Regions from separate parts of the Pantoea sp. LMR881 genome, predicted to be linked through region 1. Evidence: predicted binding sites of a transcription regulator. Region 1 holds the regulator's gene; each other region holds the start of a gene.
The links. Region 1 encodes CRP, which controls carbon source genes, mostly activating them, when cyclic AMP is high. Its sites were predicted from a motif close to ATGTGANNNNNNTCACAT; they were not measured.

Region 1 (8,085 bases):
TGATCGGCCCTTCATTAAGATTCTCGGGTCCTTCCAGTATATTCGTTTGCGAACCGGGACCATCATATTCCAGCCGTTGCTGACAGCGTTGCAGCGCAATCTCACATGACTGCAAATATTGTTGCGCCAGCGAGGCGGTTAACATGGTGTGCTCGCGTGCCAGAATTGTCATTGCGTTAATATGTTCGACAATAAACTGACTGTGCGTGACCCACATACGCATATCTTTTAAATATTGTGCATTAAAAGCCGGTTCCTGCATCGCCTGGTTAAGTGAGTTAAACAATGCGTTATGGGCCTGATTCACCGTTACGCGCTGATAGGCCAACTTTTCTGGCGACTGTTCAGGGCCAAGTAACATACGCAACGCTTCCTGATAGGTTTCCAGCGCATCATGTGCGTTCTGCCTCAGTAATCCGCTTTGCCACTGCGGCCACAGCCACACCATGCCACCAAAAGCAATCAGACAGCCCATTAGCGTGTCCATCAGGCGGGGCAGCAAAAACTCTGCGCCGTTCAGTGACAAGAGTTGCAGACAGTAAACCGCCGTCACGGTGAAACCGACCATTGACCAGCCGTAAAATTTGCGTGTAAACGCATAGCTGATAAAGGTAATCGCCAGCATGATCAGCAATATGAGCGATTCAGGCACCGCGAAACGCAGTGTGGCGGCGGCGATCACCAGACCGGCAAAAGGTGCCTGCGGCCCGGTGCTGAATACGTACTCGCGTTGCGCTATACCCATTTTGACTGACGAACATAATGGTCATCAGGATCCAGTAAGGTTTAGGAATATTGAAAAACATAGCCAGCGCGCTGCCAAACATCAGCATCACTGCAAAGCGCCCGGCAGTGCGTAGCGCGGCGGATTTTAGTGAGAGATAGCTGCGTAAAGCGGGGATCAGGGGCAGGCGGCGTTGGCGATCGGCCATCAGGTCGCGTTGATACAGCGGCTTGTGCGTACGCAGCACCCGCGCAATGCGGTTAAAATGATAAAGACAGAAATTGCCGACCGGGTTGTCTGGATGCTGACGCGCAATCTTTTCCAGCGCGCCGAGCTGTTTGTCCATTGAAAAGCGATCGGGCAGTTGGTGATACAAAATGTCATCAGCCAGCACGCGTAACCGCGCGGAAATCGTACTGGCGTTCCAGCGAATCACCGCTTCAGCATGGCTTTGCTCCACCAGCTTTTGCACCTCTTCCGGCTGATGCAGGCTGACAGAAATGTGTTCCTGTAAATCCAGCGCCATCTGAAAAGCGCGTTTCAGCCGCTTATGGCTTTCGTCGCCATTCGCTGACAGCATATGCATCTGCTGATAGCAGGTGTTAATCATATCGATCACTTTCTGCTGGCGCGCCAGCAAAGGAGGCAACGCTTTTTCAGGATCGGTAAGCTGGGTTAACAGGGTATATTTTGCATCGCAATAATCTGCCAGCTCGCGGTAAATCAGGCTCAGGCTTTCGCGCATCGGCTGCTCTTTCCACAGCCTGAACCAAAACCAGTTGAATACGCCGTACCACAGCGTACCGCCGATATAGAGCAGTGGCGGCACCCAAATCGGCATATGTCCCATCAAACTCAGAGTAAAAATTGCAGCAATAAGCGCACCCGGCAACAGGCGCCCATGCAGTGGACTGATTTCACCTGTCACACCGAGCAGCAGCGGCATAGCGAACAGAATGGCTGGCAACGGAATGCCCTGCAGCGTCAGCCACTGGATAAGAAAACTGCCGAGTGCGAACAAACTGCCGCCGACAATCAGGCGTTTGAAGAAGCGTTTATGCGGTGTATCCAGACCGGCAATGTTACAACAGGCGGGAACTAACGAGAACAGCAGGCCATTTTGCAGATCGTTAAACAGCCAGCCGAGCGTGACAGGCAGGCACAGCACCAGCGTCTGCCGCAGAGCATAATTGACTTCGGGGTGATAGATGATTCGACGCCACATAGGACAGCAACAATAACGGCGTGATGTTGCCATCACGCCGGAGTGACAGAAATTAGCGGGTGCCGTAAACGACGATGGTTTTGCCGTGTGCGGAGATCAGGTTCTGGTCTTCCAGCATCTTCAAAATACGGCCCACGGTTTCACGTGAGCAACCAACGATCTGGCCAATTTCCTGACGAGTAATTTTAATTTGCATGCCGTCGGGATGCGTCATGGCGTCTGGCTGTTTGGCCAGGTTAAGCAACGTCTGTGCAATGCGGCCAGTAACATCGAGAAATGCAAGGTTACCTACTTTTTCTGACGTTACCTGCAGGCGACGCGCCATTTGCGACGACAGTCGCATCAAAATATCCGGGTTAACCTGGATCAACTGGCGGAATTTCTTGTAAGAAATTTCTGCCACTTCGCACGCGGTTTTAGCACGTACCCAGGCACTGCGTTCCTGACCCTCTTCAAACAGGCCAAGCTCGCCGATAAAATCCCCCTGATTCAGATACGAAAGAATCATCTCTTTGCCTTCTTCATCTTTGATCAGAACCGCGACGGATCCTTTCACGATGTAATAAAGCGTTTCAGCTTTTTCACCTTGGTGAATCAGCGTACTTTTGGAGGGATACTTGTGAATATGGCAATGGGACAAAAACCATTCGAGTGTAGGGTCTGTTTGCGGTTTGCCGAGAACCATTCGCTATTATCCTCTGTTGTAATCGTGCCCAAAATACAGGGGGCAGTTTTCCCTGTCAGGCGATGAAAGCTTCAAGCGTTTTTCCATTCAGGAAATTATTCGGGCTGCATTCGGCGCAGTGCGCATAATTCTTCCCGGCTTCGCCATCGAGTGACGAAAAATATTTTCAGCTCTTTTTGTAGCACAGCTTTTGCCGACTGTCTTCTGTTGTCTCGCTTCAGCAAAGGGCGGATTTCTCTGGATTGCTGTTTATCAGGTGAAAGCGTACTCTGGCGGCAAAACCCCCTATTCTGGAGAAAAAAACATGCAGGCAAGAGTGAAATGGGTGGAAGGTCTGACGTTTCTCGGTGAGTCATCGTCTGGTCATCAGGTATTAATGGACGGTAATTCTGGTGATAAAGCACCAAGTCCGATGGAAATGGTATTGATGGCAGCGGGCGGTTGCAGCGCGATAGATGTGGTATCCATTTTACAAAAAGGGCGTAACGATGTGCGCGACTGCGAGGTAAAGCTTAAGTCAGAACGCCGTGAAGAAGCCCCGCGTATCTTCACGCATATCAATCTGCACTTTATTGTCAGCGGCAAAGATCTGTCGGACAAAGCGGTCGCGCGTGCGGTTGATCTTTCGGCTGATAAGTATTGCTCGGTGGCAATTATGTTGGGCAAAGGCGTGGAAATTACCCACAGCTACGAAGTCGTTGCTACCGCATAACGCCACTCATATTTGTCACAACGTTGCCGTAACAGGTTCAGAAATCGCTGTGAGCTTAAGGTGAGCGGCGATTTTTTTGGCCAGATCACGCCATAATGCGCTTCCGGGATCGCTGACAGATTGAGAATAGTCACTTCACTGCCGAAAGATCGGGCCATCGGCTGCGCCACTACCGCCAGAAAATCAGCTTCCAGCACCAGCCTCAATCCGCAGACTACCGAGTCAGTACGCAACGGTGGCGTTGTCAGGGACGGATAAAAATCCGCCATGTATTCAGAGAGTAACGGATAATATCCCATCTCCGTTTCTGGAATTATCCAACGCTGATCGCGCAGCTGATCAAAACTGCGGACGTGCTGACAGGCATGATCGCGACGCGCAATAACACAGAATGGCACGTTAAACAGCGGTTCGACATGCAGTGCTTCCAGCGGCAAATGAGAACTGAGCGAGCCAATGGCAAAATCTAATATGCCTTCGCGTAAAGGGGTCAGCAGCGTTGAAAGTTGCGCTTCTTTAATCGTAAAGCGCGTGCCGGGATAGTGCTTCTCGTAGCTTTTAATTGCGCCAGGTAAAACGGTAAACGCTAATAAAGAGGAGAGGCCAAATGCAACGGAACCTTGTGAAGAGTGATTGATAACATCAATTTCATCTGTGGCGCGCCGCAATTCTTCGAGAATAAGCTGCGTACGTGAAGCCAATACTTTTCCACTTTCTGTCAACATCACACCTTGTGCACTGCGAATAAATAGCGTGGTGTTTAACGTCTGCTCCAGTTCTTTCAAGGCCCGGCTGATGGCTGGCTGGGACTGATGAAGTGCCCGTGCTGCCGAGCGAATGCTTCCCTGTCGAATAACAGCCTGAAAAACGCGTAACTGTTGCAGCTTGGGCAAATAGGCCATCGCTGTGTCTCCCTGATGCCTTATCGCTATCACTGATAGCAAAATACCATCTTATCTTGGGCCGCTGATTATTTAATGATACGGGAACGTTATAAGTCACTGAATGTTATGTGATTGTGAGAGGTATCACATCTTTTTCCTTTACTTTATCATTCCCAGAGCAACGAGGTTGCGATGACGACACGATCCCGTCCCATGATGATTGCCATGCTTTTTACCGGGTATGTCCTGGTCTATATCGATAAAACGGTAATGGGGTTTGCGTTATTACCCATCGAAAAAGAGTTTGGGCTGAGCACCACCCAGCTTGGTTATATCACCGGTATTTTCTTTCTCGCCTATTCGCTGTTTCAAATCCCGGCAGGTTGGCTTAACGATCGCTTTGGTTACCGGGCGATGACATTTCTTTCGCTTTGTCTGCTGGGGCTGTTTGCTATCTGCTTTGGCCTGATGGGATTCAGCCTGGGACTCCTCATCGTTTTCCGCTTTTTATCAGGCGTAGGGCATTCTGGTTATCCCTGCTCTTGCGCCAAAGCGGTAACCGAAAACTTCGCCGTTGAACAGCGAACTTTTGCACAGTCGATACTGCTCTCATCATCCGGTCTGGCAATGACAGTCGGGCCAGTGATCACCGTCGCGGTGTTGAACATGGCGGGCTGGCGTCACGCCTTTATCGGGCTTGGCCTGCTGGTGATTGTGGTCGCAGCCCTGATCCTGCTGATCTTACCGCGTCAACATTCATCAGCTTCGCAACAGCGCGCCGCCATGCCGTGGTCAGAGATAATCAAAAACCCGCTGGTTATCATGCTGTTTATTGCCATTTTTTGTATCAACATTCCGACCTATGGCTTACTGGCATGGTTGCCCAAGTTTTTGGTTCAGCAGCGGGAGATTCCGGTACATATCTCCGGTTTGATTGTAGGAGCGGGAGGGTTAGGCATCTGGATCTCCTCACTGACCACCGGCTGGCTGGTTGGACGCTATATGCAGGGCCATGAGCATCGGGTGATCAGCCTGAGTGCGTTGCTCAGTGCCGCAGGGATTTGGCTGGTTTACGTCAGTGAAAACGCCTGGGTAATCGGTTTATCGCTGTTTTTTGCCGATATCTTCCTGATGGCGGCTTTCGTTACTGTTTTTACCTTGCCAATGAAGCGGCTGCCGCAGCAGGTGATGGGCGCCACTATTGGTTTAGTGAATACCGGCGGGACGCTAGGCGGTTTTGTTGCGCCGATTGTGATGGGCTATTTACTGGCGTTAACAGGAGATTACAGCGCCGTGTTTCTGTTTCTGGCTGGCGCAATGCTGCTTGCTGGTCTGGTTATTCTGCCAGCCGCCGCTTATCGCGTACAGCCGCAGGCTCACTAACTCAGGGCACTTATTATGCGAGAAAATTTAACGGCGTTACTCGATAAGATTGCGCCACAGGTCATTGCCTGGCGTCGACATCTGCACGCTAATCCAGAACTCTCTTTCCATGAACAACGCACAGCCGACTATATTGCACAGCAGCTCGCGGCAATTAAAGGGCTAAGCATTTCCCGGCCCACGCCCAATAGTGTGGTAGCGGACCTTACCGGCGCTATGCCTGGCCCCTGTTATGCGCTGCGTGCAGATATTGACGCTTTGCCGATTGAGGAGCTTAACGATGAACCGTTCCGCTCGACAAATCCTGGTGTTATGCACGCCTGTGGTCATGATGCACATAGCGCAATGCTGCTGGGCGCAGCCTGGGTACTTAGCCACGTTCAGCCACAGCTCAAAGGATCTGTGCGCTTTATTTTTCAACATGCTGAAGAAGTGCCACCCGGGGTGCACTCGACTTAATCGAGAAGGGTGTTTTGAATGATGTGGCAATGATTTTTGGTCTGCATGTGTTTCCTAATATACCGACCCACTCAATTGGCTTCGCTGAAGGCGTGTTTAGTGCCTCCAGTGATAACTTTGATATTGTACTGGAGGGTAAAGGCGGACATGGCTCGATGCCGCATTTGAGCTGCGATCCAGTGGTGCTGGGAGCCGAAGTCGTATTGAAACTGCAACAGATCGTTTCACGTCGCCTCGATCCGCTTGATAAAGCCGTTCTGACAGTCGCTTCGTTTCGGGCTGAAGGTGGTTACAACGTGATCCCTGATAGCGTTGAGTTAGCAGGCACCTTGCGAACCCACAGCGCAAAAGTGCGTGAGCAGGTGCCTGTGCTGATAAAAGAGATGCTCGACGGACTGACAATGGCACAGGGTGCGCGCTACACGCTAAAGTGGACGAAAGGCTACGCCATCGGCTTTAACCATCCTGATGCGTGTCGCATCGCTGAACGGACCGTGACTGTCGCGATGGGCGAAAATACGCTGCAAAAATTTCCCAATCCCATGTTTGGAAGTGAAGATTTCTCTTCTTATCAGGAAAAAGTACCGGGATGTTTTCTGTTTATTGGCAGCGGCAATCCTGAGAAAGGGACAACCTGGAGCGTACATAATCCTCGCTTCAAACTTGACGAAGAGGCGTTACAGGTTGGTGTAAAAACACATATAAGCCTTATTGAGCAGCTGCTGCTTTAGACTCTTCAGGACGACAGGGAGGTCGTCCTGAAAAAAGGTTATTCAATGCGTTTCCCTTCCATGAGTCGTTTCACCAGCGGCCCCATAATTAACTCCATCGCCAGTCCCATTTTGCCCCCGGCACCACTAACGTATTGATATGGGATATAAACGAGCCTTGTAGCATGGCGAGCAGATAGGGGAAATCAATATCTTCCAGTGCCTGGAAATGAATCACCACGAAGCTTTCATCCAGTGACGGGATGGAGCGTGCCGCGAAGGGATTAGAGGTATCAACGGTCGGTACACGCTGGAAGTTAATATGCGTACGCGAAAACTGTGGCGTAATAAAATTGATGTAGTCTTCCATTGAGCGCACCACGGAATCCATCACCGCCTCGCGTGAATGACCACGTTCGCTGGTGTCACGTACCAGTTTCTGAATCCATTCAAGATTAACAATCGGGACGACCCCCACCAGCAAATCGACGTTCTCAGCCACATTGTGTTGGGCCGTCATTACTCCGCCGTGCAGCCCCTCGTAAAAGAGGATATCGGTATTGGCTGCCAGCGGCTGCCAGGGCGTAAATGTTCCCGGCACCTGATTCCACGGCACGGCTTCATCATAAGTATGGAGATACTTGCGCGACTGACCCTGGCCGCTTTTGCCATATTCGATAAATGTTTGTTCCAGCAGCCCGAAATCGTTCGCCTCCGGGCCAAAATAGCTGACATGTCGTCCAAGATCGCGCGCTTTGCGAATGGCCATATCCATTTCCGGGCGCGTGAAGCGGTGAAAGCTGTCGCCTTCAAGCTCCGCAGCATGCAAATTCAGCTGTTGGAAAATTTTACGAAATGCAAGGCTGGTGGTGGTTGTTCCTGCACCACTGGAGCCGGTCACTGCAATAATTGGATGCCGTGCAGACATAGAAAAGCTCCCTGAGAGATCGGGCGAAGCGCATTGTTAGCACGAATTTTCATCCAACGCATCAACCGCGAAATTCGCTGCGCGGCAAAATGTTGATCGTTTCATGCAGCTCAGACCACACGATCACCACCTCGCCACGTTCAAGCTGACGGCGTACATCAGCCACTTTCTCTGTCAGGCTGCGCTCTTGCTCGCCGTAATCTGTGCCTTCGCGCAGGACAAAAGTTTCGATGAGATTTTCCAGCGTTTCAGGTGAAATTTGTTGCCAGGGAATAATCACGATTTAGCTATCCAAAAAGGTGAAAGCCATTGCGGTACGCGCTGTTCCAGCCACAGCTGAGGTTGCCTCAGCGTACCGCCTACAAAGCCAACATG
Region 2 (8,085 bases), 520 kb from region 1:
GGGCGACGCGCCACTCTTCGGTAATAGCCTGACCCAGATAATCCTGACGCCGTTGCACTTCGCCTTTAACAAAGCGGAACACGCGCTGCGCACGTTGACTGATCTCTTGTGCGGCAATATCGCCGATCCAGGGTGCCAGATACTCAGCAGGATCGAACTCAGCCAGATCCATCAGCGCAGAAAACTGCTGTACCACCTGTAAATCACCATCAACCTGCAACTCACCGCTACGAATCAAACCAGTAAGCTGCTGACGATCGCGCAGTTTGGGCAGCGTTTTCAGTTGGGTGATCACCGTGCAGTCACTGCTGTCTTGCCAGTCACCCAGCACATCGAGTTGCTGTTCGCTAAACACCAGCACCAACGGATGGGAAAGCTCACTCAGGCGCAGCGTCAATACTTTACCTGCCAGTCTTTGACGGGCCACTTTTAAACCGCGATCGCGATACAGCATGCGGTTTAATGCGGTCTCAAGACCGGCAGTAATTAGGGGCGTTAAGGTCATCACCATAATCGATTAGAACTTAAATCCACGGTGTAACGCGACGATACCGCCGGTCATGTTGGAGTAAGTGGTGTTTTCAAATCCGACATCATTCATCATCGCCTTCAGGGTTTCCTGATCGGGATGCATACGGATGGATTCCGCCAGATAACGGTAACTTTCAGCGTCTTGCGCAACCAGCTGTCCAATACGCGGCAAGATGTGGAAGGAGTAAGCATCGTAGGCTTTGCTCAGCGGCTCCATCACCGGTTTAGAGAACTCCAGCACCAGCAGACGCCCGCCTGGCTTTAACACGCGGAACATTGATGCTAACGCTTTTTCTTTATCCGTGACGTTACGCAGGCCGAACGAGATGGTGATGCAATCGAAATAGTTATCAGGGAAAGGCAGGGCTTCTGCATTCGCCTGAACATAATTAACGTTGCCCACAACGCCAAGATTACGCAGCTTTTCGCGGCCCATTTTCAGCATTGAGCTGTTGATGTCCGCCAGGACAACCTGACCCGTTTCGCCAACCAGGCGCGAGAATTTTGCAGTCAGATCGCCTGTACCACCCGCCAGATCCAACACGCGTTGGCCACGACGCACACCGCTGCTGTCAATGGTAAAGCGTTTCCAGACACGATGGACGCCAAACGACATCAGGTCGTTCATCAGGTCATATTTTGCCGCTACGGAATGAAACACGTCCGCGACTTTATCGGCCTTTTCGCTTTTAGCGACGGTCTGAAAGCCAAAATGGGTAGTTTCCTGCTGTGATTCATCTGCCATCGGTTTTACCTGCTCCACAAACAATACTCCCCGAAGTGTATCAGAGTCACGGAAGTCAGGCACGCTACGCCCGCGTTATTCGTGGAGGCGTCTCACACGTAAGTTACCCTCATCCGCTTCGTTTTCTTCATCCAGGCCATCATTGGTTTCACGTTCCGGCCTGGCGCGCTCTGCCAGCAAAGGATTAATGGGACGCTTTACCTCAACGCCAAGGTCGCGAAATCCTTCACTTTGCGCGATTAAATTGCCCCGCCCTTCTGCCAACTTCTTCATCGCTTCACGATAACTGTTTTGCGCTTTGTCGAGACTCAGCCCAATGCCGCTCATGTCATCAACAAACAGTCGCATCTTGTCGTACAGCCTCGCGGCACGATCGGCAATCCGCTGTGCATTACGGCTTTGATGCTCGTAACGCCATAAATTATTGATAGTACGCAACGCCACCAGCAGTGTGGTTGGGCTAACCAGCATGATGTTTTGCTGCAACGCTTCACCGATCAGTTCTGGCTGACGATCGATAGCCAGCAAGAAAGCTGGCTCAATGGGGATAAACATCAACACATAATCCAGCGACCGTAAACCGGGTAATTGTTGATAATCTTTACGTCCCAGCAAGCGAATATGGCCACGCATGGCGCTGATATGTTCCTGAATTGCCTGTTCACGTTCAATATCATCTTCCGCATTGAAGTAGCGTTCATACGCGATCAGGGTCATTTTCGCGTCAATCACGACATCTTTATCCTGTGGCAAACGGACAATGACATCTGGCTGCATTCTACCCTGCTGCTCGGATTGAATGCTGACCTGGATTTCATACTCGTAACCTTCACGCAAACCGGACGCTTCTAATACGCGACTCAGCACCACTTCTCCCCAGTTACCCTGAATTTTATTATCTCCCTTCAAGGCCTTAGTGAGGTTGATAGCCTCCTGCGCCATTTGCGCATTGAGCTGCTGTAACTGACGGATCTCATGCGTTAACGTGTGGCGTTCACGCGCTTCCAGGCCAAAACTTTCATGCACCTGACGGCGAAAACCGTCTAACTGCTCGCGTAAAGGGCCGATCAGGCTATTCAGACTTTGACGGTTTTGCTCATCAACGCGGCGATGGCTGTTTTCAAAAATACGGTTGGCAAGGTTTTCAAACTGGGCGCTAAGGCGTTGCTCGCTGTGCGTTAGCAGACGTTGCTTTTCTTCGGCAGCAAAGCGGGTTTCTTCGAGGCGGATAGTTACTTCACGCAGCTCCGCTTCCTGTGCACTGTTGATTTCCAACTGATTTCGCAGTTCGCGGGTAAGCTGTTCACTCTCGCCGCGCCAGTAATCAAGCTGCTGCAGACGCTCATTGGCCCCACTCAACGCACCGTGGAGCTGACGCAGTTCCTGCTCACGCTGGTGGCCTTGCTGTTGAAGCTGCTCGATATGTTGCTGTTGATGCTGCTGCGCGTCGACCAACAGACGGCGCTCGGTCACAAAGCTGGCGGATTGTTGGCTGGCACGCAATTGCGCCAGTATCCAGCCAATGCCCAGGCCGGCCAGTGCCAGACAGGCGCTAATGATGATGTGCTGATCCATGTTTCCCTCGCCACACGCGTTGCTGAGGGAAAAGGTAGAGTTGCACTGTATGAATGTCTAGACAAATTTACCCGGAAAGCAGGCGCTACACTGCGTTAACGGTTAATTTTCCGGCTTGCCAGTCATCAATCAGGAAAAAGGGCATCGGCAGCACCCACTCTCCTTTTCTTACCTGCGCCGGATAACGCCATGAATGACCATCACAGCTTATTTCAATCTGTTGCTCACCCTCACTGATAACGCTTTTTCCGCTCATGCTGGCAAAACCAGCATTGCTACCCACGTGAAAGCGGCTGTTTTCCCAACGCACGGGAGCATGTGCTGGCCACGGCTGTGCCTGATGAAAACTGAATATGTCATCATGATTAAGCACGCTTTCACGTACCGTTGGCCACAAGGCGACTTTTAAGAAATACTGGTCGGTAAACCGTTCGCTGCCTTTATAGTGCGCAATAAAATCCCGCATTGCCTGTTCAATATTGTTAAAGACGCCACCGCATCCACCCCACATGCCCGCCAGCAGCAATTCCGTATGTGAATAGTAATCGCGCATGTGATGAAACCAGTAAGGCGACGCCAGCCAGGCGTTAACCGCCGCCGCTTCGCGTTCAGAAAGCAACGAATCCGCATCGCGCACGATAAAACGTTTAACGCCAGGATCGTCTACGACCAGAAAGCGCCACAACGTGGGAAAAAGTGTTTTTTCATGTGACATATCGATCAGCTGTACCTGCGGCCGATCGAGGCGTTGCCAGACATGCTGCGGCACAGTGTTATCAAGATAAACCCGACACACCCAGCCCGGATAGAGTTCCTGCGCCACTTCCACGTTTTTGATCAGCGTTTCACAATAGCGCGGTTGACCGCCGTAGAGACTAAAAGAGATCACGTTTTGTTCCGGATGCGTAAGATCGATCGGTTCAGGTTGCGGTGCAGGGCAGGAATATCGCTGCCCCTGACGAAAGCGTGCATCGGACTGGTTTAATGACTCGAGTCCGTATCGCGCAACCTCCTGATCTTTTCCCAGCCAGCCACACACTTCCGTCAGGCCATCCAGCCAGGTTTCCGATGCGGTTGCACGCACCGCTGGCGGAGCCTGATAGATTTTTTGGTAGGTTTTATACGCTTTATTATGCTGGCCCAGCCGTAGCAGGCAGAGCGCATAATCGCTGAGTACCTGCATTTGGTTGGGCATATAGCGCAAAACGTCTTCGCAGCATTTCATCGTTTGCGTAAAGTCATTCTGGCTCATCGCGGCGCGAAAGCGCGCGGCGCTGTTTTCCATCTGCGCCTGAAGGGCTGCGGGATGGGTTCCAAAGGAAGGCCGACGAACAGGAATCGAATTGCGCATGAATTATTCTCAGGTTTAGCTGAAATTGCGCACGTCTTGAAATGAGCAGCAGGTTAAAAGTGACTACGGAGAGTCCTGAAAACCTGCTGTCGTGCGCGTTACAACAAGCGTCGCGCCGCTTCTACCACGATCTTCACCGCGTCGCTTTCGGTTTGTTTCATGGTCGCCGCATCCGGGATCTCTTTCTGCGTGCGATTCACGATGACGCCCGCCACCATACCGGCTCGTAGTCCCTGACTGGCGCACATGGTTAACAGTGTAGCGGATTCCATCTCATAGTTGAGGACGCCCATTTGCTGCCACTCTTTCATGGATCCCTGAAAGCGATTCACCACGCGGCCCGAAAAGGTGTCATAGCGTTCCTGGCCTGGATAAAAGGTATCAGATGAAGCCGTAATGCCAATATGCGTGCTGGCCCCGCAGGCTTCAGCCGCCGCCACCAGCGCGGTAGTACAGGCGAAATCTGCTACGGCTGGGAATTCCATTGGTGCAAAATGCAGGCTGGCACCATCAAGACGCACAGAAGCGGTAGTGACCAGCACATCGCCAACATTGATATGCGGCTGGATAGCACCCGTGGTGCCGACACGCAGGAAGGTCCGGATGCCCAACTGCGCCAGCTCTTCAACCGCGATGGAGGTTGAAGGCCCGCCAATGCCTGTCGAGCAGACCACAACAGGCTTACCCTCCAGTTTGGCTAACCATGTGGTAAATTCCCGGTGAGACGCCAAATGCTGCGCATCGTCCATCAGTCCGGCAATTTTCTTTACGCGCTCCGGATCGCCAGGCACGATAGCCAGCGTTGCACCCTGTAAATCAGCTTTGGTGAGACCAAGGTGGAAAACGTCAGACTGTGTCATATCAGACTCCTGAATTTAGGAAAGTTGCGCGTCACTCTACGTGAGCGCGCCAGATAAATATGTGATTACCTTCACCTTCAAAAATGAAAGTTACATTTAAAATGAGAAACAATGTGACTAATATCACGCATTGAGTTTAAGCCTTCCCTCACTGCTACAAGCAGTGCTGTGTAACCTGTCATGGCAATGTTAAAGAGATAGGTGATGTTATCTGTTGCTGACTCTGTTACCCCTTGCCTGGTCCGCGCAGAATCTGACCAGGCTATAGTTACGCGATCGCGCTACTGCTTGCACGGAGAGAACAATGAAAACCGAAGATAATATGGCACAAAAATCTGCTGACGACGGCTTTGCACCTGCGGTACAGCCGACAGCGTCAACCACCATTATTACTAACCATCCTGCTATTCAATCCGGTGAAACCTCGGTCCCCAGCCAGGGCGAAAATATGCCTGCGTTCTTTGCTAAACCGAAAGAGGCGAATGCACCCTTACCGGTGGTGTTAGTGGTTCAGGAAATTTTTGGTGTCCACGAACATATCCGTGACATTTGCCGCCGTCTGGCAATAGAAGGTTACCTGGCGATCGCGCCAGAACTCTATTTCCGCGAAGGCGATCCGAATGACTATCACGATATTCCTACTCTGTTTAAAGAGCTGGTCAGTAAAGTACCCGATACTCAGGTGTTGTCCGATCTCGATCACGCCGCTAACTGGGCTTCGCGCAACGGCGGTGATATGCGCCGTATGGGCATTACCGGTTTTTGCTGGGGTGGCCGCATCAGTTGGTTGTACGCAGCTCACAATCCACAGCTCCGCGCTGCCGTGGCGTGGTATGGCCGTCTGATTGGTGATAAGACCATGAAACAGCAAAAGCACCCTATTGATATTGCCGTTGATTTAACCGCGCCGGTGCTGGGTTTATATGGCGGTCAGGATGAGGGTATTCCGTTAGAAAGCGTAGAGCAGATGCGCCAGGCGGTGCATGCAGCCAATGCAAAAGCTGAAATTATTGTCTACCCCGACGCAGGACATGCATTTAATGCTGACTATCGCCCGAGCTACCACGCAGAGTCTGCTCAGGATGGCTGGGCGCGTATGCTGGCCTGGTTTAAACTGTATGGCGTTGCGCCATCAGCCTGATCAAAAAGGGGCGCCTGAGCGCCCCAGTTTTACTGCAACACAACGCACCTAACAGGTTTTACCCCGCAGATTTTTTGCCGCTTTTACCATGTTGGCTAATGCCTGGCGCGTTTCAGTCCAGCCGCGCGTTTTCAGACCACAATCCGGGTTAACCCACAGACGCTTTTCCGGGATACGCTTAGCCGCTTTCTGCAACAGGGCTTCCATCCATTCTACGCTCGGTACGTTTGGCGAGTGAATGTCATATACGCCCGGACCGATCTCATTCGGGTATTCGAAGTCTTCAAACGATTCCAGCAAATCCATACTGGAACGCGATGTTTCGATAGTAATGACGTCAGCATCCAGTGCGGCGATAGAATCCATGATGTCATTGAACTCGCAGTAACACATGTGCGTATGGATCTGCGTGTCATCCTGAGCCACAGCAGCGTTCAGACGGAACGCCTCTACTGCCCAGGACAGATAAGCTGCCCAGTCGGACTGATGCAGCGGCAGACCTTCACGCAAAGCCGGCTCGTCAATCTGGATAATGCCGATACCGGCTTTTTCCAAATCTTCCACTTCGTCACGCAGCGCCAGGGCTATCTGCTTCGCGATGGTTTCACGCGAAACATCTTCACGGGGAAAAGACCAGCAAAGAATCGTTACCGGGCCGGTCAACATGCCTTTCACTGGCTTATCAGTGAGTGACTGCGCATATGTCGCCCATTCAACCGTGATGGCGGCAGGACGGCTGACATCGCCAATAATGACAGGCGGTTTTACGCAGCGTGAACCGTAACTCTGCACCCAACCGTTTTGCGTGAAGACAAAACCGTCTAAATGCTCGCCAAAGTATTCAACCATGTCGTTACGCTCAGCTTCACCGTGAACCAGCACATCCAGTTCTAAACGCTCCTGCTCCACAATCGCTTGTTTGATATGCTCAGCGATGCCAGTGCGATAGTTGCTGCTGTCCAGACGCCCCTGTTTGAAGTCCAGGCGCAGGCCACGAATTTCAGTGGTCTGTGGAAACGAACCAATGGTGGTGGTGGGCCATGCTGGCAGGTTAAAACGCTGGCGTTGTGCTTTGGCGCGTTCGCTGTAGGGGCTTTGACGCTCGCTGTCTTGTGCCTTAATCGCCTGCAAACGTTGACCCACCGCAGCGTTATGCACGCGGCTGGAGTAGGCACGAGCACGAATCGGTGCGCTCCAGGCTTCGAGTGATGCTGCATCGTTGTTATTCAACGCCTCACTCAGCAGTGAAAGTTCAGTGCACTTTTGCAGCGCGAACGCGAACCCGCTTTTGACTTCCTCATCCAGGCGCGTTTCTACACTTAAATCGATCGGGCTGTGTAGCAGTGAGCAGGATGAGCCAATCCAGAGTTGCTCACGCTGACTCACCAGTGGTTGCAGACGCGCAAACCAGCGACTCAGGTCAGCACGCCATACGTTACGACCATTGATGACCCCAAGAGAAAGTAGCCAGGAAGCAGGCAGTTGCTGGCTGAGCTTTTCAATATCATCATGGCCATGCACCAGGTCAACATGCAGCCCCTGCACTGGCAATTCACGGATCACATCGATGTTTTGACCGATGCTGTCAAAATAAGTGGTCAGTAACAGTTTGATGTGGCCTGCCAGTGCAGCGTAAGCCGGTTGAAAGGCGTCGCGCCAGGCTTGCGGCAGTTCCAGCGCCAGTGCTGGCTCATCAATTTGCACCCACTCAACGTCGCGCTTAGCCAGTTCAGCCAGCACGTGTTGATAAACAGGCAGAATATCCTTCAGCAGTGACAGGCGATCAAACTGCTCACCCTTTACTTTGCCCAGCCACAGGTAGGTTACCGGACCCAGCAGCACAGGTTTGATTTTATGACCATATGCCAGAGCTTCGTCGACT
Region 3 (8,085 bases), 970 kb from region 1:
ATGGGCGCTGTAGAAGCGTTAAAAGCGCATAACATGACCTCCATTCCGGTATTTGGTGTGGATGCGCTGCCAGAAGCTCTGGCGCTGGTGAAATCGGGTGCGCTGGCAGGAACCGTGCTGAACGATGCGGAAAACCAGGCGAAAGCGACGCTGGATATGGCGAAAAACCTGGCTGATGGCAAACAGGCTACCGATGGTACAGATTTCAAAATGGTAGATAAAATCGTCCGCGTACCTTATGTGGCGGTTGATAAAGAAAACCTGTCTCAGTTCCAGAAATAATTTCAAATCCGGGCGCGGTTGACGCCGCGCCTTTTTCACGTGACCACCGTTTTTTAGCCAGGTAAATTATGGCCAGTGATAATACGACCGCGCAGCGCGAATATCTGCTGGAAATGACTGATGTCAGCAAATCATTTCCCGGCGTTAAAGCACTTGATAATGTGAATTTAAAAGTGCGGCCTCACTCCGTCCATGCATTAATGGGGGAAAACGGCGCCGGTAAATCCACTTTATTAAAGTGCCTGTTTGGTATTTATAAAAAAGATACAGGCAGCATTCTGTTTCAGGGTAAAGAAATTGATTACACCAGTTCTAAAGAAGCATTAGAAAATGGTGTTTCAATGGTGCATCAGGAACTGAACCTGGTTTTACAACGCACCGTCATGGATAACATGTGGCTCGGACGTTATCCACGCAAAGGCTTTTTTGTCGATCAGGATAAAATGTATCGCGACACTAAGGCTATTTTTGACGAGCTGGATATTGATATTGATCCCCGTGATAAAGTAGCCAGTCTTTCTGTTTCGCAAATGCAGATGATTGAAATTGCCAAAGCGTTTTCTTACGACGCCAAAATCGTCATTATGGATGAGCCAACCTCTTCGTTAACCGAGAAAGAGGTGAATCACCTGTTTACGATTATTCGCAAATTAAAAGATCGCGGCTGCGGCATCGTTTATATCTCGCATAAAATGGAAGAGATATTTCAGCTTTGCGATGAAATCACTATTTTGCGTGACGGGCAGTGGATTACCACCCAACCCCTGGAAGGGCTGGATATGGATAAGATCATTGCCATGATGGTCGGCCGCTCGTTGAACCAGCGTTTCCCTGATAAAACCAATGTACCGGGTGAAACCATTCTTGAGGTGCGTAACCTGACGTCATTGCGTCAGCCTTCGATTCGCGACATCTCGTTTGATCTGCATAAAGGGGAGATTCTCGGCATTGCCGGGCTGGTCGGCGCTAAACGTACTGATATCGTTGAAACGCTGTTTGGTATTCGTGAAAAATCGGGCGGCACCATCAAGCTGCACGGGAAACTGATTAATAATCACAGTGCCAATGAGGCCATTAACCACGGCTTTGCTCTGGTAACGGAAGAGCGTCGCTCAACCGGTATTTATGCTTTTTGGATATTGGATTTAACTCGCTTATTTCTAATATCAAAAATATAAAAACAGCATGGGGCTGCTGGATAATAAACGCATGAAAAGCGATACCCAGTGGGTGATTGACGCCATGCGGGTAAAAACGCCCGGTCACCATACACAAATTGGTTCCCTTTCCGGGGAAATCAGCAGAAAGTTATTATTGGTCGCTGGTTATTAACCCAGCCTGAAATCCTGATGCTTGACGAACCTACGCGCGGTATTGACGTTGGCGCGAAATTCGAAATTTACCAGCTTATTGCAGAGCTGGCGAAGCGAGAAAAGGGCATCATTATTATCTCTTCTGAAATGCCCGAGCTATTAGGCATTACCGATCGTATTTTGGTAATGAGTAACGGCATGGTGGCAGGCATTGTTGATACAAAAACGACCACGCAGAACGAAATATTGCGTTTAGCGTCATTACACCTTTAATGAAGCAAGGGCTGTTAACATGAAAGCGACTACAAAAAGAATGCGCTAACCTGGCTAAAAGAGGGCGGCATTTATGTCGTGCTGCTGGTATTGCTGGCAATTATTATTTTCCAGGACCCGACATTTTTAAGTTTAATGAACCTGAGTAATATTCTGACGCAGTCTTCAGTGCGTATTATTATCGCGCTGGGCGTTGCCGGTCTGATTGTAACGCAGGGTACTGACCTGTCAGCCGGTCGTCAGGTAGGTTTAGCGGCCGTGGTGGCAGCCACGTTGCTGCAGTCTATGGACAACGCTAACAAAGTCTTTCCACAACTGGATACTGTACCAATTCCGCTCGTGATCCTGACGGTGTGCATTATTGGTGGTGTGATTGGCCTGGTAAACGGCGTGATTATTGCTTACCTCAAAGTTACCCCTTTTATCACCACGTTAGGCACCATGATCATCGTTTATGGCATCAACTCGCTCTACTACGACTTTGTAGGCGCGTCACCGATTGCCGGTTTTGATCAGGGCTTCTCTAAATTTGCCCAGGGTTTCTTGCGTTTTGGTGACTTCAAGCTCTCGTTTATTACGTTTTATGCGGTCATCGCCATCGTGTTTGTCTGGATTCTGTGGAATAAAACCCGCTTTGGCAAAAATATCTTTGCTATCGGCGGCAATCCGGAAGCGGCGAAAGTTTCTGGCGTTAATGTACCGCTAAACCTGATCATGATTTATGCCCTGTCAGGCGTCTTTTATGCGTTCGGTGGCATGCTGGAAGCGGGGCGTATCGGCTCGGCAACGAACAACCTTGGTTTTATGTATGAGCTTGATGCTATCGCTGCCTGCGTGGTGGGTGGCGTGTCGTTTGCCGGCGGTGTGGGTACTGTTGCTGGCGTGGTAACCGGTGTTCTGATCTTTACGGTTATTAACTATGGTTTAACCTACATCGGCGTTAACCCTTACTGGCAGTACATTATCAAGGGCGGCATTATTATCTTTGCCGTGGCGCTGGATTCGCTGAAGTATTCACGCAAAAAGTAATTCCTTCGATAATAAAAAGAGCGACCTTCGGGTCGCTCTTTTTACTGGTGGGCTTTTGCTGCTGTTCGAGCAGTTGTTCCGGCGTTACCGCAGGGTAACTTTGCGCATCTTCAGGTATTTCATGTACAGCGGGAATCGGCACCAGAGGACCCAGGAAACGGGGTTCACGCTTCAGTACAAACAGATCGGTCAGTGCACCCAAACGCGCAGCTACTTCTCGCAAACGCACGCTCAGCATATTTTTAGGGGATGGAACGGCGTAGCACTGCGCTTGTATTCCAAGATTCAGTGCGATAAACAGCGCACGCTCACAGTGAAAACGTTGTGTGATGATAATGAAGTCGTTAGTGTCAAAGACCTTACGTGTGCGCACAATCGAATCCAGCGTGCGAAAACCCGCATAATCCAACACGATATCCGCAGGATCCACACCCGCTTTAATCAAATCACGGCGCATGGTCATCGGTTCGTTATAGCTCTGTAATGCGTTATCGCCACTCAGTAACAGGTAATTCACCTTACCGCTGTTATAAGCGTTCAGCGCACCCTGCATACGGTAGAGATAATACTGATTAATGACGCCGGTTCGATAATATTTGGCGGTGCCTAATACCACGCCAACCTGTCGATGGGGTAATGCAGAGACGTTTTCATAAATATAGGGAGCGGTTTTCCAGCTAATCCAGCGATCAAGGCCGAGCGCCGTCGCCATCACCACTAAGATGATGAAAAGCAGGCTAATGAAAACGCGTTTTAACATGCGCGAGGGCACTCATTGTCAGGAAATTCCGATGGCACAAGGCTACTTGAGGTGATTCAGGGAAGCAAGTTTACACCGGTTGGCTGGTGTAAATTTGAACATTGCCGGACCGAAAGCGGCCCGGCAAGGGAAATCAGATAGAGGTACGGCGGTAGTGGCGATACTGCGGTAGCCAGAAGTTGTTGGCTATCGCCAGCGACAGCACATCTTCTGAAGTGACAACCGCAACGCCAGCTAACTGCGCAGCTTTACCGACTTCCATGGCGATAATTTTCGACACGCCCTGAATATCTTTGATTTCTGGCAGCACCGGGCCTTCACCATCATTTACCAGCGGTGAACAGTCGGCAAGCGCACGGCTGGCGGTCATCAACATGCTGTCGGTAACGCGGCTGGCACCCGACGCAATCACTCCCAAACCAATGCCCGGGAAGATATAAGAGTTGTTGCACTGCGCAATGGGATAGGTTTTGCCATTCCAGCTAACAGGCGAGAATGGGCTACCGGTTGCAACCAGCGCGGCACCATCAGTCCAGGCGATAATATCGGCAGGCGTTGCTTCCACACGCGAGGTGGGGTTAGAGAGCGGCATCACGATTGGACGCGCACAATACTTGTGCATTTCGCGAATGATCTCTTCAGTGAACAAGCCTGGCTGGCCTGAAACGCCAATCAGGATATCCGGGTGTGCATTACGCACCACATCCAGCAATGAAATTGAATCGCTGGCTACGTCCCAGTCTTTGATGTTTTCACTGTTTTGCACCAGCTTGCTTTGGAAATCGAGCAGGTTGGTCAGTTTATCGGTGAGCAAACCATAACGATCCACCATGAGCACGCGGCTGCGGGCTTCCTCGTCGCTCAGGCCTTCTGACTTCATCTGGGCGATGATCTGTTCAGCGATGCCGCAACCCGCAGAGCCGGCACCGAGGAATACCACTTTTTGTTCACACAGGCGGCTGCCTGCAGCACGGCTGGCAGCAATCAGCGTTCCTACGGTAACAGCAGCCGTACCCTGAATGTCGTCATTAAAACAGCAGACTTCATCCCGATAGCGTTCCAGCAGTGGCATCGCATTTTTTTGAGCGAAATCTTCAAATTGCAGCAGTACTTTTGGCCAGCGGCGTTTTACTGCCTGAATAAATTCGTTGACGAATGCATCATATTCTTCGCCGGTAATACGCGGATGACGCCAGCCCATGTAGAGCGGATCGTTTAGCAGCTGCTGGTTGTTGGTGCCGACATCCAGCACAACCGGCAGGGTATAAGCCGGGCTGATCCCGCCACACGCGGTATACAACGACAGTTTACCGATTGGAATGCCCATGCCGCCGATACCCTGGTCGCCAAGACCAAGAATACGTTCACCGTCGGTGACCACAATCACTTTTACATTCTGCTTAGTGGCGTTTTGCAGCATGTCTTCAATGCGATCGCGATTCGGGTAAGAGATAAAGACACCGCGCGCACGACGATAGATTTCTGAGAAATGTTCGCAGGCTGCGCCAACCGTTGGGGTATAGATGATGGGCATCATCTCTTCGAGATGGTTGTCCAGCAGACGATAGAACAGCGTTTCGTTGGTGTCCTGAATGTTGCGCAGGTAGACGTGTTTATCGTTATTATTTTTAAAGTCCTGGAACTGACGCCAGGCACGCTGCGCCTGCTCTTCAATGCTTTCAACCGCTTCTGGCAATAAGCCGTTGAGGTTAAATTCGTTACGCTCTTCAATAGAAAAGGCGCTGCCTTTATTCAGCAGGGGAAACTCCAGCAGAATCGGGCCAGCGTAAGGGATATAAAGCGGACGTTTACTTTCGTAGTCGAGTTCCATGCAATGATGCTCCGGTTGCAGTGTTGTCTGACGTTATGCCGAACAGGTAACGCCAGTTTTTATACCCGTTATGCTTCGCGCTGCATCTGTTGTGGCTGCGCCTGTTCATCCAGAACACTTACCGGGGTAAGGTTTCTACACTCTTCTCGCTTGCCGCTTTCGTGCAACTCAAATCACTCAGGGTAAATTATTATGGTGTGATTTCTGGCGCCCGATCCTATTAATTTTCCCGCAGAAGTACAGCATTTGTTAATAAAAGGTCACAAAACTCCTGGTTGGGTGACAGAGGCTTATGCTCTGTTTAATTCAACCTGCAACAGCTCATGGCAACCAAGCGTCTGCAGCGTTGCCTGCGTGGCGGCAAACTGGCTCAGCGTGGCATTTTTCACTTCTGCTAAGACTGCATGTGTGATTGCGTCACAGGCTTCGCCTTGCATATTCAGCAGCACAAGGGCCGCTTGCAACGGCGGCAGGCTGGGATTAAAGGCGGCATTTTCAGCGTAGCGGCCTGCCACAACGGCACCCGATGCGGTTAACAAGGCAACGCCACTGTGTGACGTGCTGTAAGGCGCATGGCTGGCATTGGCGGCTGCTACCGCGGCCTGAACTAACGCATCGCCTACAGCGACGTAGCCGTGATCGATTTTATCCATCAGCAGTTCAGTGATACCTAAATCGCGAGGGCCAAAAGCATCCGGTAAGTAATCTGCCAGGGTACTGACATCGCGTTGCGGCAGACTGATGCGGATAGCAGTACCGCTGTTCAGTTCATTCATAAACTGGCGGCAGTGTCCACAAGGGGTGTAATTGACGGTGACGGTATCAAGGCGCGTTTCTCCCCGTAGCCAGGCATGAATTATCGCGCTCTGCTCGGCATGAACGGTCTGCTGCATTGGCGCGCCGACAAACTCCATGTTGGCACCAAAGTACCAGTTGCCGCTGACGCCGCGCGCAATCGCACCGACATTGAAATGGGAAACCGTGGCAACTGCGCATGCTGCCGCCAGAGGCAGCATGGCAAGGGCCAGCGTGTCTGCATCCAGCTGAGTTTGCTGCATCACGCTGGCGACCTGATCGGCGGTTAACATCGCCTGAAAATCAGGGGTATCCAGAACAGGGCGCAGTGCTGTGTGCAAAGTCGACGGCAGCGCATCGAAAGCGGAAAGGAAACGTGGATGCATGAGGGCCTCTTAATTGTATCGGGCGGTATATCGGTAAACGGTTATATGTGATCGTCATCGCTCTGACAATGCAACATGCTTCGCTTATTTCAACTTTGCGAGATCTCTCCCAAGTTTTAGCCAAACCAGTGCATCATTAACGGAAAGATAAACGGTGCCAGCAGCGAGGTAATAATGCCGCAAATCACCAGCGCCAGTGAGCTAAAAGCCCCTTCCTGAAAATCAACTTCTGCGCTGCGCGCCGTGCCAAGGGCATGTGAAGCATTACCGATTGCCAGCCCACGGGCTGCCTGAGTTTTGACCCCTAACAGATTCAGTAACATATGACCAAACACCGCGCCGAGTACGCCAGCGATCAACACGCAAATGGCGCTGATAGCGGGAATGCCATGCAGCGAACCGGAGACGGCCATAGCAATTGGCGTGGTCACCGACTTTGGCATAATCGTTGCGGCAATTTCTGGCGTAGCACCCATCCATAATGCGATAGCCGTGCCGGAGATCATTGCTGTCAGGCTGCCGATAAAGCAGACGCTGATAATCGATTTCCAGCGTGCACGTATCTGATGCATTTGCTCATATAAGGGCAGAGCCAGCGCGACAACAGCGGGTTGTAAAAGCTGGTTGAGAATCTGACTGCCAGCAAAATAGCGTGCGTAAGGCAAATGCAGAATCAGCAGGACAGGAATAATGATGGCCATCGCGACGAGCAGCGGGTTTATCAGCGAAATTTTGAGCCGGGCCGCTAATCGACGCGCAATGAAAAATGCCACAACGGTAAGCGGCAGCGACCACCACATATCACTCATTACGTGGCTCCTTGATCGGGCGGGTATGCAGTTTATGTGCGCTTAATCCCACCACCGCTAACACCATAAACGTGCTGATAACGCAGGAGATAACGATGGGACCAAATTGCGCGGTAAGGATATCGGTATAGCTCATTACCCCTACGCTAATCGGCACAAACAGCAAAGCCATATTGCGAATGATTAAATGGCAGCCGGGTTTAACCCAACTGACGGGTAAGATTTGTGAGGCTAACAAGGCAAACAAAATCAGCATGCCGATAATGCTGCCTGGAATGGTAATAGGCAGCAGCAAGGCAAGGCCATTTCCTGCATATAAACAGAGATAAATGATGATAAAGGCGCGAAGGTAGCGCCCGCAGACAGACAGCACGGTAGGCATAACAGGCTCCTGTTTTCATTGCGCTTCATCATACGCATTAACCGCTGAGCGTGCCAGAGATCACATTTGCGGCAAGATGCCAGCATGTGTTCAGCAATGAGCAATCCAGCGGAAAAAAAGGGCGTTTTCTGGCCTGATTCCGCAACGTTGAAATTCAGCTGGTTTAATTTTGAAGGGTTAGCGGTCTGTTAAGTGAATTCGTATTTGTCATTGGGGAAATAGTTG
Region 4 (8,085 bases), 2.2 Mb from region 1:
GCACCCGTAAAAAGGATTAAGCCGTGCTACAGTTTTCGCCGTTGTAAACGCCACGCCACGCCTAAGGCAAGCAGCAACAATGCGGCAATAAACAGCGTGATACCAGTCCAGCCATAGCGGTGCCAGAAGAGGCCGCCTGACGTACCGGCAACGCTTGACCCCAGATAATAGCTGAACAGGTAAAGTGAAGATGCCTGTCCTTTCGCACGCCGTGCCCGGGGCCAATCCAGCCGCTGGCGACGGAATGGGCCGCAAAGAAGCCTGCTGTGAAAAGCATCATGCCGGGCAAAATAAACCAAACTGAGTTCAACGCGGTGATCAGCAAGCCAGCCAACATAGTGGCGGTTGCGCCAACGATCACCGGGCCGCGACCTAATTTGCTGGTTAACGCGCCCGCTTTCGGTGAACTCCAGGAACCGGTCAGATAGACAACAGATAACAAGCCGACAATCGCCTGGCTGAGATGCCAGGGGCAGCCATCAGACGATAGCCGATGTAATTGAACAGCGTGACAAAAGCCCCCATCAGTAAAAAGCCTTCGGCAAACAGCAGCGGCAATCCCCGATCGCGCCAGTGAAGACGAAAGTTAATGATCAGGCTGCGTGGGCGCAGTGACGCCGGGCGAAAATGTTGCGAGGCAGGAAGAATTTTCCAGAACATCAAGGCCGAAGCCAGGGCAAAGCAGCCGATTGTTGCTATCGCAATACGCCAGGAGAAGAAATCAGTTAATACGCCGCTGAGGAGCCTTCCGCTCATGCCGCCAATGGAATTTCCACTGATGTATAGCCCCATTGAAAAGGCGATAACGCTGGGGTGAATCTCTTCGCTAAGGTAGGTCATTCCTACGGCAGCCACACCGCTTAACGACAGGCCCGTTAAGGCACGCATCAATAAAATGCCATTCCAGCTGGTCATTGCGGCTGAAAGCAAGGTGCAGATTGCGGCCAGCATTAACGCAGTGACCATCACCGATTTGCGACCAATAGCGTCTGAAAGCGGGCCAGTGACCAGCAGACCTAATGCCATCAGGCCAGTGGAAATCGAGAGAGAGATACTGCTCGCAGCTGGTGAAACGCCAAATTGCTGAGAAAGAACCGGCAAAATGGGCTGAACGCAGTAAAGCAGAGCGAAAGTTGCAAGGCCCGCAGAGAAAAGGGCCAGCGTGACGCGCATGAATTGCGGTGTACCCCGTTTAATCCAGTCTGAAGATGAAGCAGAAGCGGGCCCCTTTGACAGCGCGTCATCGTCGGGTATCACAGCCTGAGAAGAGCGGCTCACGAGGATTCCTTATTGAAGAGAAGAGATAACCACTCTAGAAAAAGGGAATTAGGTTGTCTAATATATTAATAATCTCAAATAAGACGTTTAAAGTATGAATGTAGAGCTGCGCCATTTGCGCTATTTCATTGCTGTCGCGGAAGAGCTGCATTTTGGTCGTGCGGCCCAGCGTCTGAACATTTCTCAGCCGCCTCTCAGCCAGCAGATTATGCAGCTGGAAGCTGAGACCGGCGCGCAGCTGTTTAACCGCACCAATCGTAGCGTCCAGTTGACTGCGGCCGGTCAGCAGTTGCTGCAAGATGCGCGTGGCATTCTGTTACAGGTAGAACAAGCGGCCGAGCGTGCAGCAAGGCTGCATCGGGGCGAAGAGGGAGAGCTGCGTATTGGATTTACCTCTTCTGCACCTTTTACCGGTGTGCTGTCGGGGGCGCTTTATCAGTTTCGCCAGCACTGGCCCAACGTGCACATTCACATGCAGGAGATCAACACGCGCCAGCAGCTGGCACCGCTGCATGATGGTCGACTCGATCTGGGCGTCATGAGGAATACCCCGTTGCCCGCCAATTTGCGTCATCAGCTGCTGCTCAGCGAACCTTTGTTCGCCGTGGTGCACTGGGCTCATCCCTGGCAGAGGCCGATAAAATTTCCGTGCGTGAGCTGGCAACGGAGCCGTTTGTCTTTTTCGATCCTCAGGGCGGGACGGCACTTTATAGTGAGATTTTAACCCTGCTGCATCGTTATCAAATTAAACCCTACATTACTCAGGAAGTCGGCGAGGCGATGACCATTTTGGGCCTGGTGGCGACCGGTCTTGGCGTATCGATTTTGCCTGCCTCTTTTCGCCGTGCGCGGCTGGCTGATGTGGTTTGGTTGCCGCTGGAGGAGCAGGATGCGTTATCGGAACTCTGGCTGGTCTGGTCAGGCGAGCGTGAAATAAATGCACAAATGGACCGAATGATGCAGTTGCTGCGGCGTGATTCAGGCGGTTAAAGCTGCAATCACAACACCTTTATGTGCGATAAATCACATTTCTTATCAAATATTTGACGCTACGAGCGAATCTGCCTCACCATATCTGCTGTTTATTTAGAAGCGCGAAAATAACCGGGAGCAGGGTGTGAATCTGGACAGTCAACCTGGCCATATTGACCAAATTAAGCAGACCAATGCTGGCGTCGTTTATCGATTGATAGATCTTTACGGTCCTGTTTCGCGTATTGAGCTTTCCAAACGGGCGCAACTTGCCCCCGCCAGCATCACAAAGATTGTGCGTGAAATGCTGGACGCGCATTTGGTGCAGGAGACAGAATTTCAGGAGCCTGGCGCGCGTGGCCGGCCAGCTATTGGCCTGATCCTTGATACGGATGCCTGGCACTATCTGGCTATCCGCCTGCATCGTGGTGACATGACGATGACTTTGCGCGATCTCAGCAGCAGAATAATTGTTGAAGATACCCAGCCGTTACCTGATGAAAGCATGCAGCCGCTGCTTACATCACTTGTTGAACAGGTCGATGCTTTTTTTATTCGCCACCAGCACCAACTGGAGCGCCTGACCGCGATAGCGATTACTTTACCTGGGCTGATTAATGCCGCTTCGGGCGTGGTGCATCGTTTGCCGGGTTATCGCGCCCAGGATATGCCGCTAGGTGAAACCTTAGCGGCGCGTACCGGGCTACCGGTATTTGTTCAGCATGATATATCCGCCTGGACCTTAGCTGAGTCGCTGTTTGGTGCATCACACGGGGCGCAGGATGTTATTCAGATCGTTATCGATGAAACTGTCGGCGCTGGCGTAATCAGCGGTGGGCAGCTTTTGCATAAAAGTGGACGCGCTCTGGTTGAGATCGGTCATACCCAAATCGATCCCTATGGCAAACAGTGCTACTGCGGCAATCATGGGTGCCTGGAAACGGTCGCAAGCACAGGCAGTTTATTAACACTTGCCGCACAGCGACTGACAACGCAACCAGACAGTCTGCTGCATCAACAGCCGCTGACGCTTGAATCACTCTGTGCCGCCGCACGGTCTGGTGATCGTCTGGCATGCGATACTATAGCCAGCGTGGGCCATCATGTTGGCCGCATGCTGGCTATGATGGTTAACATCTTCAATCCACAACATATTCTTATTGGTTCTCCGCTGAATCAGGCTGCGGATATTTTGTTTCCGGCCGTAAGCAGTACCATTTATCAGCAGGCGTTACCGGCGTACAGCGCCACTATTCAACTGGCACCGACTGCCTTTCATGAACCCGGCACGCTGGGCGCAGCTGCGTTAATAAAAGACGCACTCTACAACGGATTTCTCCTGGTTAAGTTGCTACAAGGTTAAGCCTGATTAAACCTTGCGCTAACGCAAATTGCTCAACGATTGCATTCCCTAGAATGCTCTTTCGCACTTAAAGTCCATTGTGATTCGAATATAAGTCAGGTCGAAGGAGTAGAGGGTGAAAACAATTTTTATCACCGGTACCGATACCGCTGTGGGAAAAACCATCGTATCGCGTGCTTTATTGCAGTGTTTTGTTCAGGCAAACGTGAGCGTAGTGGGATATAAACCGATTGCACGCTGCGCTATTCACACCGATTACGGACTACGAAGCAAAGATGGCTTGATATTACAGAACGCCTCTTCCTTCGCACTTCCTTATGAGGCGGTTAATCCGCTGCTATTCGAAGAAGAGGAGATAAGCACGGTCCCGGGTAAAGCTATCGATTATGCCAGTTTGAGCGCAGGGCTGGATAGCCTGCGTCAGCAAGCCGAGCGGGTTGTTGTTGAAGGCACCGGCGGCTGGCGTAGCGTGATGAATGACGGGCGTCCGCTGTCATCCTGGGTCGCAGAACATCAGTTGCCGGTTATTATGGTGGTAGGCATTCAGACAGGGTGCATCAGCCATGCGCTGTTAACCGCAGAGAGTATTGCCGCTGATGGCCTGACACTGGTGGGCTGGGTAGCTAACCGCATTAACCCCGGACTGGCTAACTACGCGAATATTATCGCCGTGCTGCGTGATAAAATCTCAGCGCCACTGGTCGGCGAACTTCCCTATTTGTCGCGTCCTGAACAGCGCGACCTGACGCGCTACCTTGATATCTCATCTTTACCTGACATTAATGTGCACACTGCGGGTGCATAGCGTGCCTGATGGTGAAACAAAACCCGTCAAAAACCCAGATGGTGAACCTAATGTTACAGGCCCATCATCTCTTTTTAATCATTAAAGGCGTTAAATAACAATCACCTGCTTTGCAATATCACTTTTTTACGTGTGTGGCGCAAAAAATGCATCATCCCGGCTGTTGAATAATTTGCCGGAGCACCACAATGTCGCACTCGCATGAAAAAGGTTTATTGTACGGGCTGGATGCCCGCATCGGTTTTGCACCTGCATTTTTAGCGGCGCTTCAACATGCACTTGCCAGCGTCGTCGGGATTATTACGCCGCCATTGATTATTGGCTCAGTGTTGGGGCTGCAGGCTTATATTCCCTATTTGATCAGCATGTCTTTACTGGTTTCAGGTTTAGGCACGTTTTTACAGGCACGCCGTTTCGCCGGCATTGGGGCAGGCATGATCTGCCTGCAGGGCACCAGCTTTGCCTTTCTTGGGGTAATTCTGTCCGGTGGCCTGATGGTAAAAGCCCGCGGTGGCTCGCCGGAGGAGATTCTGGCGATGCTGTTTGGCTGTAGTCTGGTCGCGGCGCTGATCCCTATCCTGATTAGCCGCTGCGTGGGCCAGCTCCGTAAAGTATTAACGCCTGTGGTTACCGGTACGGTGATTACCCTGATTGGTATCAGCCTGATCAAGGTCAGTATCACCGACTGGGCAGGTGGCCATAACGCTCAGGATTTTGGTGCGCCAGGTAATTTAGCGTTAGGAGGATTAACGTTGCTGGTGATTGTGGCGCTGAACCGGTCACGTAATCGCTGGGCGCGTTTGGTCGCGGTAGTGGCCGGCATCGCGGTTGGCTGCATTGCGGCGGCGCTTACCGGTCATTTAGCGTTTAAACCGCTCACGAATACGGCCTGGCTGGTTTTACCCTCACTGTTTAAATTTGGCTTTGATTTTGACTGGACCATCTTCGTGCCGATTGCGCTGGTTGCAGTGATTGCCGTGATCGAGGCGGTTGGCGATCTCACAGCAAACTGTCTGTTGTCGCAGCAACCCATTGTCGGGCCACAATTCCAGCAGCGTTTACAGGGCGGCATCATGGCCGATGGCGTAAGCTGTTTGCTGGCTGCCCTGTTTTCAGCTTTCCCAAATACCACGTTTGCACAGAATAATGGTGTGATTCAGATGACCGGCGTAGCCAGTCGCTATGTGGGTATGGTCCTGGGTATCATGCTGATATTGCTGGGTATTTTTCCCGGCATTGGCGCACTGTTACAGCAAATACCCCCGCCAGTACTGGGCGGTGCAACCATTGTCATGTTTGGCAGCGTGGTGGCTGCTGGTATCCGGGTGATGACGCAAACACCGCTTGGGCGTCGTGAGATGTTGATTGTGGCGATCGCGTTTGGTATCGGTTTAGGCGTTGAAGCCGTACCCGAGGTACTGAAACAGTTTCCGCCGTTAGTGAATAATCTGTTTGGACATGCAGTCACCACAGGCGGCATTCTGGCTATCATTCTCAACCTGGTGTTGCCGAATGAGCAGGGCGTACAGATCTCCCTACAAGAGGAAACGTTAAAGCAGTAAAAATTTTAAAAAATAAAAAGAATATTTTTTCAGGTTAAAATAAAGTTGTCAGGTGGTTAATATTAAATGTTTGCCCCTGACCCTTTGAAATTTAAGTCTGGTAGGGTTAGATAGTTTAGCCGTCTGGTTAATTCATTTCTCTGCTGCTGGGCTGAGTTATCGCTTCAGCTTTATAATGATTTTACACTTTAAAAGCCACTCCTTTAAATACCCTCTTCAGTTGTAATAGTTAACTCACAATTCATTTACTTTAGGTTTAAGGTGATCAACTAAATTTTAGTTATTTTTTGCCAGCTTTTAATGGAGAGGCTAATTTTTTATTTTAATGAAAATTTAATAGTGAAATTTAAAGCTTAAGCGTACGGTGTCAGTGCCATAAATACACACTGTGTGGCTTAACGTAGAGCAGGGCATGGCGGCTGTGGAAAAGTAAAATATTAAGTGAGCTTCTGAAAAAACAATGCCTAACATTTAAGGTTCTTAAATGAGCTATTTAAGATGATTAAACTTTTCTCATTGGCGTAGGGTGGCATATATTGTGCTGCGTTTAAGTTGGATTTTTAATTTTACATTAATGTGCTGGCATAAATAAGTTTGTTGAGATTTGTTTTCTAAGTTGTAGATAAACGTCATTCGAATGCACTTATTTTGCAAAGTTTTGATTAAATTATCCCCTGTGAGTTTTTATAGGGATTTGTCATGGAATAAAGTTATGAATGTTAACTACCGACTCTCGGTCCCGTTCCGTATAAAGTTATTTGCCTGGCTAAATTTAGGTATTCAGATAGCATTTCCTCTGGCGACTACTTTTACACCCGCTGTGGCGGTTACCTCTTCCAAAGATATTCGATTTCTGCAAAATTCAGCGGAAACCTCTCTGAAAACAGTGCCTTATGTACTGTCAGGTGATGAAACCACTGCATCGGTTGCACATAAATTTAATATGTCACCTGATGCCTTGCAAAAACTTAATCAGTTCCGCACTTTTGCTCACGGCTTCTACCATTTAAAGCCAGGTGACGAATTGGAGGTGCCACTAGCGCCACTACCTGAAGTCATATGGCAGGATGCTGCTGACAACGCAGTGAAATTAAATGCCAATAATGGACAGGAACAAAAGTTAGCAGAATGGGCTAATCAAGCTGGAACTATTTTGAGCAGTAACGAGAGTAGTGATGCTGCAACAGGTATGGCACGTGGAATGGTCACCGCTGAAGCCAGCAGCCAAATTCAGCAATGGCTAAGTCAATTTGGCACAGCTCGCGTACAGCTTGATGCTGATGAAAATTTCTCCTTGAAAAATTCACAGTTTGATCTGTTAGTCCCTTTATATGAGCATGCTGACAAGCTTCTTTTCACTCAAGGCAGCTTGCATCGTACTGATGATCGCACCCAGTCCAATTTAGGACTCGGTTACCGCTGGTTTTCTGACGGCTGGATGCTGGGAGCAAATAGTTTCCTGGATTATGATTTATCCCGTGATCATAGTCGTATCGGTCTGGGATTGGAGTATTGGCGCGACTTCCTGAAATTTGGCATTAACAGCTACTTGCGCCTGTCAAACTGGAAAAACTCGCCGAACGTGAAAGATTACGAAGAACGTCCGGCTAACGGCTGGGACATTCGTGCACAAGGCTGGCTGCCAGCTTTGCCACAACTCGGTGGCAAGCTATCTTTTGAGCAATATTATGGTAATGACGTAGCCTTATTCGGCAGGAATAGTCGTCAGCGTGATCCACACGCTATTAATGCTGAAGTCAATTATACTCCAGTTCCATTAATAACGTTTAGTGCAGGGCAGCGACAAGGTAAATCTTCCAAAATGATACTCGCCTTGGCGTGGAGTTGAATTATCGTCTGGGCATACCATGGCAGCATCAGGTTAACCCGCATGCAGTGACAGCAATGCGTAAGTTGGCGGGCAGTCGTTATGAGCTCGTTGATCGTAATAACAATATCGTTTTGGAGTATCGAAAGAAAGAAACGATTAATCTGTCTACCGCTGGCTTGGTGTCAGGTTTTCCTGGCGAGCAAAAATCATTAGAAGTAGTCGTAAGTAGCCAGTACGGACTGGAACGTATTGACTGGTCAGCACCGGAACTGGT

Region 2: the regulator CRP is predicted to act here: its motif matches at 5,174-5,191, upstream of udp (uridine phosphorylase).
Region 3: the regulator CRP is predicted to act here: its motif matches at 6,715-6,732, upstream of cdd (cytidine deaminase).
Region 4: the regulator CRP is predicted to act here: its motif matches at 2,290-2,307, upstream of mlc (sugar metabolism global transcriptional regulator Mlc).

The regions. Positions count from the first base shown of each region.
Region 1 covers NZ_JAPVOK010000002.1:2,627,971-2,636,055, forward strand. The annotation lists partial or broken gene O3W44_RS14120 (YccS/YhfK family putative transporter) at 1-1,949, opposite strand, end outside; gene crp (cAMP-activated global transcriptional regulator CRP) at 2,002-2,634, opposite strand; gene O3W44_RS14130 (OsmC family protein) at 2,939-3,346, shown strand; gene O3W44_RS14135 (LysR substrate-binding domain-containing protein) at 3,322-4,248, opposite strand; gene O3W44_RS14140 (MFS transporter) at 4,423-5,613, shown strand; gene O3W44_RS14145 (amidohydrolase) at 5,629-6,072, shown strand; gene O3W44_RS14150 (M20 metallopeptidase family protein) at 6,096-6,803, shown strand; partial or broken gene O3W44_RS14155 (phosphoribulokinase) at 6,842-7,710, opposite strand; gene O3W44_RS14160 (YheU family protein) at 7,772-7,990, opposite strand; gene O3W44_RS14165 (hydrolase) at 7,987-8,085, opposite strand, start outside.
Region 2 covers NZ_JAPVOK010000002.1:2,105,086-2,113,170, forward strand. The annotation lists gene ubiJ (ubiquinone biosynthesis protein UbiJ) at 1-505, opposite strand, end outside; gene ubiE (bifunctional demethylmenaquinone methyltransferase/2-methoxy-6-polyprenyl-1,4-benzoquinol methylase UbiE) at 518-1,276, opposite strand; gene rmuC (DNA recombination protein RmuC) at 1,352-2,851, opposite strand; gene O3W44_RS11710 (tetratricopeptide repeat protein) at 2,937-4,202, opposite strand; gene udp (uridine phosphorylase) at 4,301-5,062, opposite strand; gene O3W44_RS11720 (dienelactone hydrolase family protein) at 5,367-6,203, shown strand; gene metE (5-methyltetrahydropteroyltriglutamate--homocysteine S-methyltransferase) at 6,252-8,085, opposite strand, start outside.
Region 3 covers NZ_JAPVOK010000002.1:3,599,729-3,607,813, forward strand. The annotation lists gene mglB (galactose/glucose ABC transporter substrate-binding protein MglB) at 1-282, shown strand, start outside; partial or broken gene mglA (galactose/methyl galactoside ABC transporter ATP-binding protein MglA) at 351-1,868, shown strand; gene mglC (galactose/methyl galactoside ABC transporter permease MglC) at 1,938-2,897, shown strand; partial or broken gene sanA (outer membrane permeability protein SanA) at 2,950-3,657, opposite strand; gene O3W44_RS18755 (NAD-dependent malic enzyme) at 3,791-5,488, opposite strand; gene cdd (cytidine deaminase) at 5,779-6,669, opposite strand; gene O3W44_RS18765 (CidB/LrgB family autolysis modulator) at 6,786-7,478, opposite strand; gene O3W44_RS18770 (CidA/LrgA family protein) at 7,471-7,860, opposite strand.
Region 4 covers NZ_JAPVOK010000002.1:458,633-466,717, reverse strand. The annotation lists partial or broken gene O3W44_RS03975 (MFS transporter) at 27-1,278, opposite strand; partial or broken gene O3W44_RS03970 (LysR family transcriptional regulator) at 1,373-2,268, shown strand; gene mlc (sugar metabolism global transcriptional regulator Mlc) at 2,396-3,613, shown strand; gene bioD (dethiobiotin synthase) at 3,729-4,418, shown strand; gene O3W44_RS03955 (uracil-xanthine permease family protein) at 4,607-5,980, shown strand; partial or broken gene O3W44_RS03950 (inverse autotransporter beta domain-containing protein) at 6,618-8,085, shown strand, end outside.